DNA from 2 places in the Furfurilactobacillus rossiae genome. Region 2 is predicted to be linked to the other one. Evidence: a T-box and tRNA genes for the amino acid it is inferred to sense, from the RefSeq annotation. Region 2 holds a T-box; the other holds one or more tRNA genes.

Region 1 (6,083 bases), 740 kb from region 2:
AACCGTTATTCGGATCGCCATTAGAAGAATATGGCATTGATTTCAGGAATTGAGGTAAATTAGTTCCGGTCAATAAGCCTTTGCCATGAAGAGCCTCAAGTAAAGAAGCTCCTTCACAGCCTTCTGGTGCACCCCAAGCCATTTGATCAATAAATGGTACGTTGATCCATGGTGATGGGTTCCAAACACCGTTACTATCTAAGAAATACCACGTGTTCGTATTATCTTTATTCCAACCAGTTGCCATTGCGCCACCCCAGTTGAAGTAATAATACGCGCCGTTGATCCATGACCACTGGTAATTCGACATACCAGCCCAATAGTCAACCCAATACCATGTGTTATTGTCGTTCACCCAGCCAGTTGCCATTGCGCCACTTGGATAAAAATAATACCAACTGCCGTCTTTAGCCCAACCATTCGTCACAGCACCATAATTGGTCAAATAGTAAAGACTGCCGTTATCGTGCAACCAACCAGTTGCCATACCACCCCAATTTTGGAAGTAATACCAAGCATTTTGCCATGACCAACCGGAGTTATACATGCCCCAATTGCCAAGGTAGTACCAATTAGATGAATCATTTAACCAACCGGTCTTCATGTCTCCGCCCCAGTTGAAGTAATACCAATTATCCAGTTTACTCCAGCCGGTATGTAACATACCCCAATCAGTCATGTAATAATACTGATTGTTGTCTTTAAACCACTGGTTCACCAATTGACCATTTTGGTCAAAGTAATACCAGGTGTCGTTAATCTTTTGCCAACCTGTTTGAAGATTGTTATTTAAATAGTAATTCCATTTACCATTATTTGAAGACCAACCATCGTTATGACTCGCGACAGGCATAACGATTTCTTCTTGTCCAAGATTAACTGATGCCGCAACTTTGATAGTCTCAGATGATGAATCTGAAGATGCATTGCTGGACAAACTTTCCGCAGTATTCTGCGTGCTATTAACACTTTCAGCGTTAGAATCCTGCGAATTGGACGTTGAAGTAGCTGCAATGCTGGTAGCATTGGCACTATCACTATCCGTCTCAAAGCTAGTATTTGACTTTGCTGTGGATGTGTTTGTGCCCTCTTTTGTGGAATCAACTGCACTACTTTGTGAATTTTGTTCACTTTCTAAACTATTTTTGTTCTGACTACTGCCGACATTTGACGATACGGAACTCCCTTTGTCAGACGTCGTTGAGCTCTGAACACCGCTATTTATCTTTGAAATTCCTAATGGACTAGCCGACTGTAAACTTTCCTGACTAGCTACATCTTTTGCTGAGCCAGATGTAACCTCACTGGAATCTGCGTTGGTAGAGCTAGCTTTTTCTACGTCAGTTGTTTTAGATATGTCACTAGTCTTTGCATCACTAACAGCTACTGATGTATCTCCTGATGGTATATTCTGCGAAGTGTCATGTTTAACAGAACTAGCACTGTTGGTTGCGACACTGATCGATACACTTGAACCATCGTTCGCCGTTTGGGCCTGAGCCTGATTTATCGACAAACTTAACAGTATCGTTAGCGTACTAACACTCAACAGAACACTGTTGCGTAACTTAGATTTCATTATCTTCTCCTGATAAAATGATTGAACCATTAATTTAATTTCAATATTGATTTTATCATGCCCACTTGTTATTAACAATGTTCAAATAAGGAACATTAATTTAAAAAGCAATGGCAACATCTCTCGATTTTATATTAAAAAATGATGAGGAGACTCATTTGGTAAACTGAAAAATGTTTTTAAGCCATTTAATGTACTTTTTGGGGAAATTTCACGTTTTTCACCAAATAGTGCCGACAATTCGAACTCGGAAATTCGAATTGTCGGCACTATTTTTAGCACTTAATTCATAATAATTTTAGACTTAACCGTCTCAACACTTCACACGATCAACCGTTAATCAATTATAAAACTTAACTTGGCCAGCTATCAGATGGATAACGACACCATTTGCCATTAATCATTACTGAGTCGGTATTTGCACGGCCTGAACTGCCTAAATAATATCGTTGATTGTCTATATTTATCCACCCCGTTTGCATTCTTCCCGTAGATGGTTCTAGATAATACCAGTATCCGTCAATAAAGCGCCAACCAGTCATCGGAGAACTACCATCGTAGCAATACCACGAATTACCATCAAAGAACCACCCAGTAGGGACGTTACCGTCGCTTCCAAAGAAATACCACCTGTATTCGCCAGAAGGGTATGACTGAATATATTGCCAACCAGTCTGCATTTTGCCTTGCCCATCCAGACGATATAAACGACTACCTGCAAATGATAACCATCCTGTTTGCATGCTACCATCACCTGCAAAATAATACCAAGCGCCATTAATATATTGCCAATCAACCAGCATCGCTCCAGAAGCATTTAGATAATACCACCGGCTATTGATATACTGCCAACCGATCACCATAGCCCCGGAATTATCAAGATAGTACCAACGCGCATTAATATATTGCCACCCTGTTTGCATGATACCTTTATCACTAAGATAGTACCACGCACCATTTTTATATTGCCAACCAGTGTCCCACTGACTTTTTGAGTCAGACCATAAAGACCAGCCTGTTGGATATGACCACCAACTATCTGCACTAGCTTTCAATGTGGTGCTACCGAAAAAAAACATAGTCGAGGCTACAGTTAAAACTAGCATGCTAATCAATTTCCTGAAATTTTTCATGTACCTATTCCCCTTCATCCCGTTAATTAAATTATATAGAAATGATGCGTAAATAAGTAGACTCATTTCGAATATTAATGCATGCTTATCAATCCCGTAATAAATCAAAAAACAGTGACATATACACGTCATTAATATTCTTGTTGACCTAGTTCATTTCACAAACACGTCCATATCTGTCTGTTTTCCCAAGTTTTCCTTTTACCCCTATGTTCAAACAAAGTGAAAAATAGATACCAAAAATTTAAATGTCGATACATTGGTATTTCAAAGGCACAAAAAAACTCCTTAAAGGAGTCATGTATGCCGCCGGTGGGGGTCGAACCCACACTCCCGGTAAAGGGAACTGGATTTTGAGTCCAGCGCGTCTGCCAATTCCGCCACAGCGGCAAGCTATGAAGTTCTGTTACACGCCCTTCGACGTGAAAGGTGGTAACCGGATTTGAACCGGTGATGAAGGTTTTGCAGACCTCTGCCTTACCACTTGGCTATACCACCATAATGGAGCAAATCCAAAGTTGGGATAGCTGGATTCGAACCAGCGCATGACGGAGTCAAAGTCCGTTGCCTTACCACTTGGCTATATCCCAATAAAAAGGGCGGTATGTGAGAATCGAACTCACGCGTGCTGGATCCACAAACCAGTGTGTTAACCACTTCACCAATACCGCCATAATATTTAAATAAGCAGGGATAGCAGGAATCGAACCCGCACCGGCGGTTTTGGAGACCGACGTTCTACCGTTAAACTATATCCCTATAATGGCGGAAGTTGGATTCGAACCAACGAACCTTTCGGGGCGGTTTTACAGACCGCTGCGTTTAGCCACTTCGCTATTCCGCCATACTCTGAAATGGCGCGGGACGGAATCGAACCGCCGACACATGGAGCTTCAATCCATTGCTCTACCGACTGAGCTACCGAGCCATACCAAATTTGGTATTTAAAAATTTACAATAAACAACGGTCCCAACGAGACTCGAACTCGTGATCTCCTGCGTGACAGGCAGGCGTCCTAACCAACTGGACCATGGGACCATCATTAAATGGAAGATACAGGGCTCGAACCTGTGACCCTCTGCTTGTAAGGCAGACGCTCTCCCAACTGAGCTAATCTTCCAAAATATTAAAAATTGACCCCTACGGGATTCGAACCCATGTTACCGCCGTGAAAGGGCGGTGTCTTAAACCACTTGACCAAGGGGTCATATAAAACGGAGAGTAAGGGATTCGAACCCTTGAAGCAGGTTGTTACCCGCTTACATCATTTCCAGTGATGCTCCTTCGGCCAACTCGGACAACTCTCCATTTTTAATTTTAAACTCCGGCAGGCGGGCTCGAACCGTCGACAACCTGATTAACAGTCAGGTGCTCTACCAACTGAGCTATGCCGGAATAATATGCATGGCGACGACCTACCCTCGCAGGGAGCGATCCCCCAACTACTCTTGGCGCGACGAAGCTTAACTTCCGTGTTCGGTATGGGAACGGGTGTATCCTTCGTGCCATCATCACCACACTCTGAGCGTTATCCACTCAAAACTGAATCATGATCTTCTTTTCTTTAACCGGACCACCACTTCGTGGTTAAGTCCTCGACCGATTAGTACTAGTCCGCTCCATGTGTCGCCACACTTCCACTTCTAGCCTATCTACCTCATCATCTCTGAGGGGTCTTACTTCCATATAGGAATGGGAAATCTCATCTCGAGGCGAGTTTCACACTTAGATGCTTTCAGCGTTTATCTCATCCATACATAGCTACCCAGCGATGCGCCTGGCGGCACAACTGGTACACCAGCGGTATGTCCATCCCGGTCCTCTCGTACTAAGGACAGCTCCTCTCAAATTTCCTGCGCCCGCGACGGATAGGGACCGAACTGTCTCACGACGTTCTGAACCCAGCTCGCGTACCGCTTTAATGGGCGAACAGCCCAACCCTTGGGACCGACTACAGCCCCAGGATGCGATGAGCCGACATCGAGGTGCCAAACCTCCCCGTCGATGTGGACTCTTGGGGGAGATGAGCCTGTTATCCCCAGGGTAGCTTTTATCCGTTGAGCGATGGCCCTTCCATACGGTACCACCGGATCACTAAGCCCGACTTTCGTCCCTGCTCGACCTGTCTGTCTCACAGTCAAGCTCCCTTGTGCCTTTACACTCTACAAATGATTTCCAACCATTTTGAGGGAACCTTTGGGCGCCTCCGTTACCTTTTAGGAGGCGACCGCCCCAGTCAAACTGCCTACCTGACACTGTCTCCCGCCACGCTAAGTGGCGCGGGTTAGAGTGGCCGTATAACAAGGGTAGTATCCCACGGTTGCCTCCTTCGAGACTAGCGTCCCGAGCTCTACGGCTCCTACCTATCCTGTACAAGTTATACAGACACCCAATATCAAGCTACAGTAAAGCTCCATGGGGTCTTTCCGTCCTGTCGCGGGTAACCCGCATCTTCACGGGTAATATAATTTCACCGAGTCTCTCGTTGAGACAGTGCCCAGATCGTTACGCCTTTCATGCGGGTCGGAACTTACCCGACAAGGAATTTCGCTACCTTAGGACCGTTATAGTTACGGCCGCCGTTCACTGGGGCTTCAATTCTGAGCTTCGCTTACGCTAACCCATCCTTTTAACCTTCCAGCACTGGGCAGGCGTCAGCCCCTATACGTCATCTTACGATTTTGCAGAAACCTGTGTTTTTGATAAACAGTCGCCTGGGCCTTTTCACTGCGGCTACACTTGCGTGCAGCACCCCTTATTCCGAAGTTACGGGGTCATTTTGCCGAGTTCCTTAACGAGAGTTCACTCGCTCACCTGAGGATACTCTCCTCGACTACCTGTGTCGGTCTGCGGTACGGGTAATTAAACTCTAACTAGAAGCTTTTCTCGGCAGCGTGACATCAACGACTTCCCTACTTAAATTTCGGTCCTTGTCACAGCTCAATGTTAAAGAAACAAGCATTTAACTCATCTCACACCTCACTGCTTGACCGGACATTTCCAATCGTCCGGATCGTTTAGCCTTCTGCGTCCCTCCATTGTTCAAACAAGTTTAACTAGTACAGGAATCTCAACCTGTTTTCCATCGACTACGCCTTTCGGCCTCGCCTTAGGTCCCGACTAACCCTGGGTGGACGAGCCTTCCCCAGGAAACCTTAGTCATTCGGTGGATCAGATTCTCACTGATCTTTCGCTACTCATACCGGCATTCTCACTTCTATGCGCTCCACCAGTCCTTACGATCTGGCTTCACCGCCCATAGAACGCTCTCCTATCGCGCCACTTACGTGGCACCCACAGTTTCGGTAATATGCTTAGCCCCGGTACATTTTCGGCGCAGAATCACTCGACTAGTGAGCTATTACGCACT
Region 2 (6,083 bases):
AATGGCGTCGCTCATTGTAAATGTTTGTTGAATATCTTTTGCGGATAAATAACGCATGTTTTAAGCCTCCTTACTAGCAGTGTTATCAGACTTGGATTTATTGCCCAAGTACAATGAAACCGCTGAGTACAGCAGAACAGCAATCACAATCCATTGAATAATTGATGTGTTCAAACTTTTAACTAGGAAGACGGCGACTAACACACCGACGATTCCGAAGACTGAGAACATAGTGATTTTTCTTGAGTAGTCGTTTAGCTTGATGAATTGCATGCTACCGATTGAAACGGAGAAGGTACAACCACCCATCATAATTGGAAAGGCTGCAACGGGATTCATGCCCATTGCGTAAACAGTAGCCATGGTAAGTGCGTAGGAACCAATCCCGATGTTGTTTAAAGCTCCATAGACAAACATAAGCAGACCAGTTAACCATAGTTTCCAGCCATATAGTTCTGTAGCTGTTCCGTTTGATGGAATGAGTCCCATTTTACCAGCTACAATAAGTGCAGTAGCGACTAGCAAACCAACAATAACAAAATTACGAATTACGCGTTCCGGTAATTTAACGACAAATCGTGGTCCAAGGTAGGCACCGATAACCTGACAAATAATGGCGACGAGCAAGGTTTTGATGCCAACTGTAATGTTTGTGATGTAGGCCAGCGACATGACAAACACGGGAATAACACATTGTGTGTTCAAAGTCCCGGGCAGTTTCTTCATAGAAACCCACTTAGCCTTTGGATAAAGAGCTGTCGATATCGCAAAGTCGGATATTCCAAATGTTGACAGGAAATAGATCATGGCCTGAGCGATTGGCGTCCAGATTGAGCTCGCCGGTTCACTCATAATTTCATCTCGGTGACGGAGTAAATCACGAACTAAAATAAAAATGAATAACAGATTAATTAAAACAATTGCACTGATTAAAGCAACTCGCATAACGATCTCCTCAATTCTTATCGAAGTAGATGTCACGCACTCCTTCCAAATCAGGTCCAAAAACTTTTTCTGCCTCATCGTGTAACAATGAAAGAGTACGTAAATCATAAGCATCATGTAATACGTATTCTTGAGCGAGAAAGATCATTGAACTATTTTTTGTCCAAATTACACCTGTGTTAGCAGAGTCTGCTGGTAATTTTCCGTAAACGACTTCCTGCCCATCGCTGACAACATTTACCCAGCGACCACCGTAGTCCAATACCTTATCAGCTTCAAAAAAATGTTTATAGAAACGTCTAAAAGGTAAATCGTAGCGGTGATGATTACTAAATAAGATTACAACGAATTCATGAAGCCGACTTTCTGCATCTGCCAACGCTTGAGTGATTTCAGGCGTTAAGTCCTCAGAATAGATTTGCACGTACAAACTGTGAGTAGCATGTTGAATTTGGTAAAGAATTTTTTCAAACACCTGATCATAGGCATCTAATGCCCACACAGAACCATAATCAGTAACGGTTCCCAAACCAGATAGAGAATTCTCCAAGTTTGAAATATTATGTTCACTCTCAGTTTTAAAACGTGCAACTAGTTCGTCTACTGGAATTGCAGTATATACAGGTGTGTCATCTTTCGATTCAAGAATAAATTTTTTGTCTTCAAGTGAAGACAGTACATTGTATATTTTTGAACGAGCGATACCAGAGTTTTTACTAATTTTGTAACCTGTTGATGCGTCCATCTGTAAGAGGGTTACATACGCTTTGGCTTCACTTTCTGTGAGCCCGAAACGCGTCAATAATTCTGTTTTTTGATCCATGGTTTCCTCATTTTTAATAGTAGCTACCATCGGGTACTACTATAATTCCATTTTTTTATTTTGTCTACAGTTTGTGATTCTTTTAGCTAATATTGTTTGATTTGCATACTAGAATATTATGCTTCGAATACACACTTAAAGAAAGGGCTTAGATATATGCAGCATATATGTTAACTTTGTATGCTTTCACAAACGCAAAAGACCACCTCTTAACTGTGCAGATGCTCGCAGCCATGAGGTGGCCAAATTATAATGATTATTGTTAAAGACAAAAGATTTTTATTAAATGAACGCTATTTAAGACTAGCGAGCAGTTTTCTAAAGACTATGGATTGTCAAAAGTCTCAACAGCTTCTACTGCTGACATTGAATTATGAGGACTTTTGGTTTGATAATTACGCCGTGCCTCTGGTTCTGTCTCGCCAGTGACAACTTCCATGCCATGGCGAGTGACAACCAGCTGTTTGCCAAATTTACGGATCGTGCCAGTTGGAAAACGTTCTGGATTTTTACGGAAGACCTGACGAACATAGTCGTCAGCTTTTCGCCATCGGCTAGCTGCCTCACTAGATGACATGATGTCACTATCGTTAAGATTAATCATAAGTTACTCCTGAAGAGTGATAAAAGTTATTGTATTGAATGGAAATTACTTACGTAGAATCATTGTAGCTTTCTATGTTTAAGAGAATATAAAAAATAAAGAAGATTTTGTGACATTATATGTATCCGGCCCGCTCTGTTTATGAGGGGGCCTTTCAATAGTTGCTGTCCGAATCAGTCATGATTATTGTCCTTTGTTATTGCTTTGGCGAGTTGACCAGCTAATGTCCATACGCCAATGATTGAGGCGGTTAAACTCACCATAATCAAAATAGCGGCGATAAAAGGTACTGAAACGAATGTGAAAGTTGTCAGAGCAAACGTTAACGGTGCCAACAAGATAATTGTAATAAGTGTTTGGATGCTAATTTTTTTAATATTCATATTTACCAGTAACTGTGTTTTGATTTTTGTGTTTTCCATATTTTCACCTTTAGGTTAGTTTTCCTTTAGTGTCATTTGATTGCCGCAATTTTCGCATTCGATAGTACGTGTGCCAGCAATTTTCTTAAAAACGATGTCATTACATTCCGTGCATTTCAGTGTTTCGTCGATTGATTTCATCATGTTGATTTCCTTTATTTCCGATGTGACTAAGAATTTATTCTGCGTGACCGCAATTTGCACAAATATGTTGACCATTGCTTGAAGTTCTTGTAAAGACAATATCGCCACAATTGCTACACTTTAGTGTTTCATCGATTGATTTCATGTTTATCACCTCCAATGTTTATTTCAAATAACAAAAAGAGCGCCCTAATTAGTAACAAGAGTTACTAATTAGGACGCTCATCAACGCGGTACCACCTAAATTCAGAGATTAGTCTGCACTTAAAATCCTCCGTAACGAGGGGGAGACACGTTTTCGGTTCAAGGTATTTCGTCAGTATGCCCTGCGTGATTTTCACCAACCATCACTTCTCTAAACCCTGAGGCAAACTTTCTACTGTCTGACACGAAAATGATTTGTTATTTGTTGTCATGAATACTATCATCGTTTTTTAATAAAAGCAACCCCGAGTTTAATAAAAATTGTAAAAAATCTCATAAAGGGGAATTTTTAAGAAAAATAGTTCGACACAAAACAAATGTCGCACAGTAAACGTTGATATAATTGCGTTTAAAACGCTTTCTAAAAGCACATAAACTTAAACGCCAAGCTCATTAAAACATAATGCCATAAACTATTGACGGAATCCTTATGAATACCGTATTGTAGGCGTTGTAAACGTTTTAAATAAACAAAACTTTTTAATCGTCCAAAGTAGATATATATTCTTTTTAAAGCGAGCTAATGGCTGGTGTGAATTAGCAAAGGAGATATATCGAATTACACTCGATTTCTTTGAAAAGTACGGTTTGGTCCCGTTACCAATCAATGAGTGACACGAAAGTGTAAATCGGGTGGTACCGCGGTTAATCGTCCCTAGGATATATTATCTTAGGGACTTTTTGTTTTGTAAAAAAGAGGAGGAATGAACGTGAACATTATTGATGAACTAACTTGGCGTGATGCAATCAATCAACAAACTGATGCAGAAGGCTTAAAGAAACTGGTATCGGATCATAAAATTGCTTTGTATTGTGGTGTTGATCCCACTGGTGACAGTATGCATATAGGTCATTTGATTCCATTTATGATGATGAAACGGTTTGAACTAGCAGGTCACCACCCATACATTTTAATTGGTGGCGCTACTGGGAGCATTGGTGATCCAAGTGGTCGAAAGACAGAGCGTCAGCTTCAGACGATGGAACAAGTTAATCACAATGTGGAGGCGCTGGGTGCACAGATGAAGCGCTTGTTCGGTGGTGATGCAAATGTAACGATGGTGAATAACTATGAGTGGTTATCGAAGATTTCATTATTGGATTTCCTTCGTGACTACGGGAAAGTTGTTAACGTAAACACGATGTTGGCCAAAGACATTGTGGCTAGCCGTTTGGAAGTAGGAATTTCATACACTGAATTCACGTATCAAATTCTTCAGTCAATTGATTTTATGACGTTGCATCGTGAACACAATATTCAGTTGCAAATTGGTGGTGCTGACCAATGGGGGAACATTACTTCAGGAATTGACATGATTCATAAAATTATGGGTTCTGATGAAGAAGTATATGGACTCACTATCCCATTGATGTTAAAGGCCGATGGTACTAAGTTTGGTAAAACAGCTGGTGGTGCTATATGGCTTGATCCGAAGAAAACATCACCATATGAGTTCTATCAATTCTGGTTGAATCAGGACGATCGTGACGTGGTTAAATACCTGAAGTTCTTTACTTTCCTAAGCAAAGATGAAATTGATCAACTTGCTAAAGAAGTGAAAGAAAACCCGGCTGGACGCCATGCTCAAAAACGTCTTGCGGAAGAAGTAACCCGGTTCGTTCACAGTCAAGAGGCCTTGGATCAGGCAGAAAAAATCTCTGATATCCTCTTTTCTGGCAACGTCAAGGAATTGAGCGTAGCTGAAGTTCAAGAAGCTTTTGAAAAGGTACCCCATGTTGAAATGAGCTCGGATTCAGTCAATATTATTGATGTATTGACTGAGACTGGAATTGAACCTTCACGTAGACAGGCTCGAGAAGATGTATCGGCTGGAGCCATTTACGTTAATGGTGAAAAAGTAGATGAAATTGATGCAGTAGTTGATCCATCTACTAACTTCTCTGGAAAATTTGTAATTTTCCGTCGTGGGAAGCGCAATTACTTCCTGGCTAAAGTTAAAAATTAGAAAAAATATCATAAATCGAATATATGTTCCCGTAAAGGCTTGCCAATTATTTTTAAATTAAATTGGCAGGCCTTTTTCATTTTTAAGTCCACTTTACGATACCCGATAAAGGGCTAGAATGCTCAATTCGTAAAATAGAAATGCCGCCGTTAAAGGGCTCATTGAATTCTCACTTGTGAAAACGCCTTCAAAAGACCCTTTACAGGGACGTTTGAGCTGGAATATATTATTTGCGATGAAACACGCGTGCTTCAAAAATATATCGAAAGAAGCTATTTAACGATGGATGGACTTAAACCAGCACCAAAAGATCTGGACCTTAATGCACTCTTCATTGGTGACAAGGCAGAAAACGGGCAATTATATAAAGACTTACTAAATGAACTGGTTGATGAACATTTAGGATGGCGTAAAAATTATATTCCTCAAGACAAGGGCATGATCAGCCCAGAACAACAGTCTCAACCAAATTTCAAAGCAACAGTTAACAGAATGAAAGATGTTTTAGATGAATTGTCCCAACGGATTCGGACTGAATCAGTGCCGTGGCATTCAGCTGGTCGTTACTGGGGTCACATGAATTCGGAAACGTTAATGCCTTCTATCCTTGCGTACAACTATGCAATGTTATGGAACGGAAACAACGTGGCTTATGAATCATCCCCCGCAACTTCACAAATGGAAGAAGAAGTTGGTCATGATTTGGCCGAATTAATGGGCTACAAGAATGGTTGGGGCCACATTGTCGCCGATGGTTCTTTAGCAAACTTGGAAGGTCTCTGGTATGCACGAAATATCAAGTCATTACCTTTGGCAATGAAAGAGATCACACCGGAATTAGTTGCTGGCAAGTCAGATTGGGAACTATTAAACCTGCCAACTAGTGAAATTATGGACTTGCTTGAAAAAGCTGGTACTAAACTTGACGAAATTAAGAGTAAATCTGCTCGTGGTGGCGAACATTTACGCGAACT

Evidence for each region. A T-box is a leader RNA that pairs with one kind of tRNA and senses whether it is charged. The one in region 2 lies ahead of tyrS (tyrosine--tRNA ligase), so its partner is inferred to be a tRNA-Tyr.
Region 1: it encodes a tRNA-Tyr, which carries the amino acid that the T-box ahead of tyrS (tyrosine--tRNA ligase) is inferred to sense. The anticodon was not compared.

Annotation. Positions count from the first base shown of each region.
Region 1 is NZ_CP040586.1:1,069,849-1,075,931, reverse strand. Features, by position in the region: gene LROSL1_RS05045 (hypothetical protein) at 1-1,579, opposite strand, end outside; gene LROSL1_RS05040 (N-acetylmuramoyl-L-alanine amidase family protein) at 1,933-2,712, opposite strand; tRNA gene LROSL1_RS05035 (tRNA-Leu) at 3,017-3,102, opposite strand; tRNA gene LROSL1_RS05030 (tRNA-Cys) at 3,140-3,210, opposite strand; tRNA gene LROSL1_RS05025 (tRNA-Gln) at 3,231-3,302, opposite strand; tRNA gene LROSL1_RS05020 (tRNA-His) at 3,311-3,383, opposite strand; tRNA gene LROSL1_RS05015 (tRNA-Trp) at 3,401-3,471, opposite strand; tRNA gene LROSL1_RS05010 (tRNA-Tyr) at 3,476-3,556, opposite strand; tRNA gene LROSL1_RS05005 (tRNA-Phe) at 3,568-3,640, opposite strand; tRNA gene LROSL1_RS05000 (tRNA-Asp) at 3,678-3,751, opposite strand; tRNA gene LROSL1_RS04995 (tRNA-Val) at 3,761-3,833, opposite strand; tRNA gene LROSL1_RS04990 (tRNA-Glu) at 3,848-3,920, opposite strand; tRNA gene LROSL1_RS04985 (tRNA-Ser) at 3,929-4,020, opposite strand; tRNA gene LROSL1_RS04980 (tRNA-Asn) at 4,036-4,108, opposite strand; rRNA gene rrf (5S ribosomal RNA) at 4,116-4,232, opposite strand; rRNA gene LROSL1_RS04970 (23S ribosomal RNA) at 4,297-6,083, opposite strand, start outside.
Region 2 is NZ_CP040586.1:329,843-335,925, forward strand. Features, by position in the region: gene LROSL1_RS01595 (ornithine cyclodeaminase family protein) at 1-57, opposite strand, end outside; gene LROSL1_RS01600 (sulfite exporter TauE/SafE family protein) at 61-945, opposite strand; gene LROSL1_RS01605 (TrmB family transcriptional regulator) at 956-1,768, opposite strand; gene LROSL1_RS01610 (helix-turn-helix domain-containing protein) at 2,094-2,372, opposite strand; gene LROSL1_RS01615 (hypothetical protein) at 2,546-2,794, opposite strand; T-box leader at 3,614-3,802, shown strand; gene tyrS (tyrosine--tRNA ligase) at 3,853-5,109, shown strand; gene tdc (tyrosine decarboxylase) at 5,392-6,083, shown strand, end outside.